2 regions of the Virgibacillus sp. M23 genome follow, and region 2 is predicted to be linked to the other one. Evidence: riboswitches for the same ligand, from Rfam matches in the RefSeq annotation. Region 2 holds a riboswitch; the other holds the start of a gene.

Region 1 (3,218 bases), on a different contig from region 2:
GACCCATCCCCAGCCAATCATTGCTCCAAAAGCAAGTGCAAGCACATCTTTATTACCAAGAATCTTTAATAGCTTATCCGATTCATCCATCCATTTCCCCTCCTCAATTTGTAATTACATCACCATTATATTAACTAATTATTCAGAATTATTACCTTATACGAATCTCTTTTTTATAAAGTTGCCTACTTAATGATGCATACGCAACCCTTCCTTTCATATATTCATGAAAATTAAAACCGGCCATAAAGATAGGAACCTGAAGTAGGAGATCCTATCAATATAACTGGTTTTAATCTACTGTTTTGCTTTCATTCTTCAGCAAAGTCAATGGAATTGACAGTTTATAAATCTTTGATTATCTTTACAATAAATAAAATCCTATAAACAATTAAAAGTTACTTTATTACTTTGCCTCAAGCTTCCTCGCCCATTTAACCAACAAATAAGCAAACGGCGTATCTATTATTGCAATGATTAGTTTAAATATATATTGGGTGACTATCATACCCAATAGAACTCGTAGCGGCACGATTCCCCAGAATGCGATGGTTATAAACAGACTTGTGTCAATAAGTTGACTTGTCATCGTTGAGACATTATTTCGTATCCATAGCTTCTTCTCACCATGGCTTGCACGAAGACGATGAAAAATACTTACATCAAGGTGTTGACTTGCTATATAAGAGAGCAAGCTAGCTGCAATAACACGAAAGCTACCACCTAGTATTTGTTCGAATTCTGATTGTAGACCAAATGCTGGTGCAGCCGGTAAATGAACAACAATAAATATGAAAAACACCGCAAACAACTGGGTTATAAATCCTGCCTGAACCGTTTTTCTAGCTGTATTCTTTCCATATACTTCTCCAATCACATCTGTAAGCAAATAGGTCACGACATATACAATCGCAGCCCCAGGCAAAATAAATTCTCCTATTTGAAACAGTTTAACAGCTAATATATTTGATAGTAATAAAAGCCCAACAAATAACGCATTAAGATAGATAAACATAAAACTCCTCTTCCTTGTCCATTAATATGCCAGCACGTCCTAATCTTCACTACGTTGTAAATCTGTAGTCTGTGCTGCAAACGAGATTATAAAGGAAGAGACCTAAACCTAACCCTCTACTTTTTAACGATTATCTATATTTTCTGGGTATAGATCATGATTCATTAGTCTTTGATCTGCCATCTTCTCAAATTTAGTACCCGCTTTACCATAATTACAGTAGGGATCTATGGAGATCCCTCCACGCGGTGTAAACTTTCCCCAGACCTCAATATAACGGGGTGCCATTAAATCAATCAAGTCATTCATAATAATATTTATACTATCTTCATGGAAGTCACCATGATTACGAAAACTGAACAAATAAAGCTTTAGTGACTTACTCTCAACCATTTTTTTATCTGGTATATAGCTAATATACACCGTCCCAAAGTCAGGCTGATTTGTTTTAGGACAAAGCGTGGTAAACTCAGGGCAATTAAATTTAACAAAATAATCACGACCCGGGTGCTTGTTATCAAAAACCTCCAGTACGTCCGGTGTGTAGTCAAAAGCATACATCGTTCCTTGACTTCCTAGCTGTGTTACACCAGTTAACTCATCATTACTTCTACTAGCCATCGCGAAGCCTCCTTTTAAATATTCTTTCGTTAAAACAAGTGCGTACCTACTTAATACTCCATTTAGAAACAAAGCATTTAATATAATTCACCAAAACGAACAAGTGCAAGCGCCGATTTGAAACCTAGCGACCGGAGCGAGTCAACGGATATAAAGGAATCACGGTGTGCTTTGCGAGCCGATGGTGACTTGTCGTAGGGCAATTCGTGAAGTAGCCTCGTTACTGGGTGCTGGAGCTCAACACGCCCATATTTATCCATCGGCTAATTTTGTAATTCTCTAGACAAACAAAAAGCCATGGCCTAAGGCACATGACTTTTTATCACATCATTTGTCCTTAGTTTTTTATAGAGGGTTAAAGCTAAGAACCTCTCCCGCACGGAATGTTTTCTACTATCCATTCCACTCGAGTAATTATAAATAGGATACATTCGGATGTCAACGCTATTTAATGTTGGATTTTCGGATAGTACAATCTTTTTGCTAATAATGTTTGAAGAACTAAAAACAGTCCACTAACCGTCCAATATAATGGTAATGCAGCAGGTGCATTAAAGGAAATAAACCCTATCATAACAGGCGATAAGAGCGACATAACCGCCATCTGCTTCCTCTGTTTTTCGTCCATCCCCATTAACGATACTCTCGATTGAATAAAGTAAATAGCCGCTGCGACAAATGGTAGAATCAAATCAACCTGTCCTAAATCGAACCAGAGAAATGAATGTGCGGCAATTTCTGGCGAATTCCTAATCGCATAGTAAACCGCTATGATAATCGGAAATTGAATAAGCATCGGCAAACACCCCAATGAGCTTAAAGGGTTAAATTGATGCTTCTGGTAGAGTTGCATCATTTCCTTTTGCATCTCTGCTTTCGACTCTGCATCTTTTTTGTCCTTATACTTATCCGTAATAGCATCCATGTCAGGCTTCATTTCGCTCATCTTTTCTTTCGTCTTTGCAGCACTTTTCGTTTGTTTTAAAGATAATGGCATTAAAAGCAAACGAATAAGCAACGTTAGAACGATGATTGATAATCCATAGTCGCCACCAAACAGTATGGCAATATATTTGATAAGCTGCGAAAAGGGATTTTCAAAACTAAAAAAACCTGCAGCGCTAGTATCACCTTGGCAACCCGTTAAAAAGATTACAAGAATAATACTAATTACACTATATTTCTTAAGGAATGTGAATATAAATTGACGATCCATTGTTGTCCTCCTCGTTTTGATAATTCATTTGCTTGGAACGAGAAGGATTCGTTGTCTGTATCATCATCAGGCGATGCTATTCGATTTGTCTTTTTAATTAACCATTCAATAACCTCTCTACATTCGCCAAATAATTCTTGCATTGGCAATAACCGTACACGTAGATTATGATATTCCCTTGTCAAAATATTATTATTTTCTATAATATTTCGCGCATCTATTGTTAAGAATTGATAGGTAGATAAAATCGTAAGTAATATACTAATATATAGATAGAATGGCGACACATCATTAACTACTTCATTTAATAATTCTATCATCACTTATATTCACCTCCTTTATCAGTCTAATATCTATTATATCATA
Region 2 (3,218 bases):
AATCACGGGTTTAATGCTACTTGTAGCATGGAGTACCTGTGAATATGCAATTCGTCTCTTTTACGCTCATACGGTAACAGGTGATTTACGTATTCCACTTTTTCCGATCGCTATGTTAGCAGTTATAGGGACAATATTATTCGCGCTAACCGCATTTCTGCATGCTATTCATTATTTGCAAAAGGTGGTTCATTCAAATGAGTCCTGAAATAATCGGTTTTATTAGTATTATTGCATTGATTGTCTTGTTATTACTAAAGGTTCCCGTAGGTATTTCTCTTTTATTTGTAGGCTTGACAGGTACAACATTAATAAGAGGTTGGGATGTGGCATTTGCTCAGCTCGGTAGGACTCCATTTGACACGGCGAGTTCCTATTCGTTAAGTGTTATTCCATTATTTATTTTGATGGGCATGATTCTTTCATACACGGGATTGGGAAAGGATTTATACAAAGCTGTAGACAGTTGGGTTGGTCATCTTCGGGGAGGATTAGCAATGGCCACCATTGGTACTGCAGCCATTTTTTCTTCCATTTCTGGTTCACTTAATGCGACAACTGCAACCGTTTCTAAAATTTCACTTCCTGAAATGGAAAAATTTAAATATCAACCGAGTCTATCGACAGCTTGTGTAGCAGCAGGTGGTACACTTGGAATATTAATTCCGCCAAGTGTGATCTTAATTTTATATGGAATTCAAACAAGGGAAGCAATTGGGGCATTATTAATAGCAGGTATTATTCCTGGTGTCATTCAGGTCATTATCTTTATGATTATTATTGCAATTCTTGTTCGGCGTAATTCAACATTAGCACCTGCGAGATCTGAACAAGCAACAATTCGTGAGAAATTACTTACATTAAAAAATGTTTGGCCATTTTTAGGCTTATTCTTAATTAGTATTGGTGGAATCTACTTAGGTATTTTTACACCAACCGAAGCTGCGGGTGTAGGAGCAATGGGTGCAATTATTTTCGCTTTTTTATCTAGAAGACTTGACTGGAATAAACTAAAGCAATCATTTAATGAATCGTTACGGTTAACTGCCTATATCTTTTTAATACTTATCGGAGCTACATTATTTAGTCAGTTTCTCACAATTAGCAGACTACCTGTGAAGCTTACTTCCTTTGTGAGTGGGTTAGAACTTAACGCATATGTAATTCTGATCTTAATATTAATTGTATTATTTATATTAGGATGTTTTATCGAAGGCTTATCCTTAATCGTTTTAACGCTTCCAATTATTTATCCGATTATTATGGAACTTGGATTTGATGGTGTCTGGTTTGGAATTATTATGGTGATGGCAATCAATATAGGATCATTAACACCCCCGTTAGGAATTAGTATCTTTGTTATTAAAGGAGTCGCGACTAATATTCCAGTACAGACAATTTTCCGAGGAGCTGTGCCTATGATCATTGGGATGATCATTTGCATCGTATTGTTAATCGTATTTCCGCAAATAGTAACGATATTACCTAGCTTAATGAAATAAAATATATTAAAGATCTTCTAAAATGCAAAAGTATTGCTATACATATATCCCTTCGTTGAAAATAACCGATCATTGCTTACGGAAAATTAAAAGCTCTAAATTCTTCAGAAGTGGGCATTGCTTTATAGCCGAACTTCTGTGACTTATACAAATAGTAATGAACCTATTCAAGCTACATTTATAGTGAAAGAAAGAAGTATCTTTCATAATTAGTTTATGAATGGTAAACTAGAGCTGCAACTTAATTAAGAAATCTGTAAAAATACAGGAGAGGTTCGCAATTCCATCCCTCTATAAAAAACTAAGGAGACCAAAACAACACCCTTCTTAGTGTTGTTTTTTTGATGGGAAATGCTAGTTAACGAACACTCTTCTTTGTCGAGGAGGAGAAGCGTCGATGAACGACCAAAAAGCGATAGTTGTATTCAGTGGAGGCCAGGACAGTACTACTTGTTTGTTTTGGGCGCTGAGAAAGTTTGAACATGTAGAAGCAGTAACATTTCAATATGGTCAGCGCCATATCGAAGAATTACAAGTTGCGAGAAATATTTGTGAACACTTGGAAGTTACACATCATCTGTTGGATATGAGTTTGTTAAATCAGTTAGCACCAAATGCGTTAACTCGAAAAGATATCGAGATAACAGAAAATGAGGGAGAGCTACCATCTACCTTTGTCCCTGGAAGAAACCTTATGTTTTTATCGTTCGCAGCAATTTTAGCTAAGCAAATAGATGCCAAACATTTAGTAACTGGTGTCTGTGAAACGGATTTTAGTGGTTACCCAGATTGTCGGGATATTTTTATTAAATCACTGAATGTAACAATAAATTTAGCAATGGATGAACAATTTGTTTTGCATACACCGCTTATGTGGTTGGATAAAGCAGGGGTGTGGGAGTTAAGTGACCAGCTAGCGGCTTTTTCATTTGTGAAAAATAATACGTTGACCTGCTATAACGGAATCAAAGGCAGTGGATGTGGGGAATGTCCGGCATGTAAATTAAGAAAAAATGGGTTAGAAAAATATGAAGCTAATCGGAAGAGGGAGCAAGCAAAATGATACAACAAATCTATCCTGTTCCACATCATAACTATTCCTATGAAATTAACAAAGACTTTCATTTTGCAGCAGCACATTATATTCCACATCAAGACACTGGGAGATGTCAGTCCATGCACGGACATACATATTTTACAAATATTACGATTGTTGGTGAAACACTTAACCACACAGGATTTTTAGTTAATTTTAAAGAAATAAAGGATTTGATTCATAAACGCTTTGATCATGGTGTTATGAATGAAGATATTGCTTTTTCAAATGTGTGTCCTAATACCTTTCCAACAACAGAAATTGTTGCTCGGACGATTTATGAATTAGTACAGGAATATTTAGATGGTTTTTCGCATTCTCCGCGTTGTATCCAAGTGTATTTACGGGAAACGCCTTCTAGTTATTGTGTTTATCGTCCAAAGGAGAATATAGATGAAAATACCAGTAATTGAAATATTTGGACCGACCATTCAAGGGGAAGGAATGGTTATTGGAAGAAAGACCATGTTTATACGAACTGCTGGTTGCGATTATTCCTGTTCATGGTGTGATTCAACATTTACATGGGACGGATCAGAGAAACATCTCATTAAAATGATGGAAGCAGAGGAAATAATGCAAACCTTATATCAAAAGGGTGGAGATCAATTCGGCCATGT

The links. A riboswitch is a leader RNA that binds a small molecule or an ion and turns the genes downstream of it on or off. The one in region 2 is predicted to bind preQ1.
Region 1: it holds a riboswitch for preQ1, as region 2 does, so the genes downstream of both, queF (preQ(1) synthase) here and queC (7-cyano-7-deazaguanine synthase QueC) in region 2, are expected to answer to the same signal.

Annotation. Positions count from the first base shown of each region.
Region 1 is NZ_JAWDHA010000079.1:14,102-17,319, reverse strand. It holds gene RVS70_RS19830 (APC family permease) at 1-90, opposite strand, end outside; gene RVS70_RS19825 (queuosine precursor transporter) at 407-1,015, opposite strand; gene queF (preQ(1) synthase) at 1,139-1,636, opposite strand; PreQ1 riboswitch class I at 1,968-2,014, opposite strand; gene yidC (membrane protein insertase YidC) at 2,085-2,852, opposite strand; gene RVS70_RS19810 (hypothetical protein) at 2,807-3,175, opposite strand.
Region 2 is NZ_JAWDHA010000004.1:35,527-38,744, forward strand. It holds gene RVS70_RS02440 (TRAP transporter small permease) at 1-208, shown strand, start outside; gene RVS70_RS02445 (TRAP transporter large permease) at 198-1,502, shown strand; PreQ1 riboswitch class I at 1,767-1,813, shown strand; gene queC (7-cyano-7-deazaguanine synthase QueC) at 1,900-2,565, shown strand; gene RVS70_RS02455 (6-pyruvoyl trahydropterin synthase family protein) at 2,562-3,011, shown strand; gene queE (7-carboxy-7-deazaguanine synthase QueE) at 2,992-3,218, shown strand, end outside.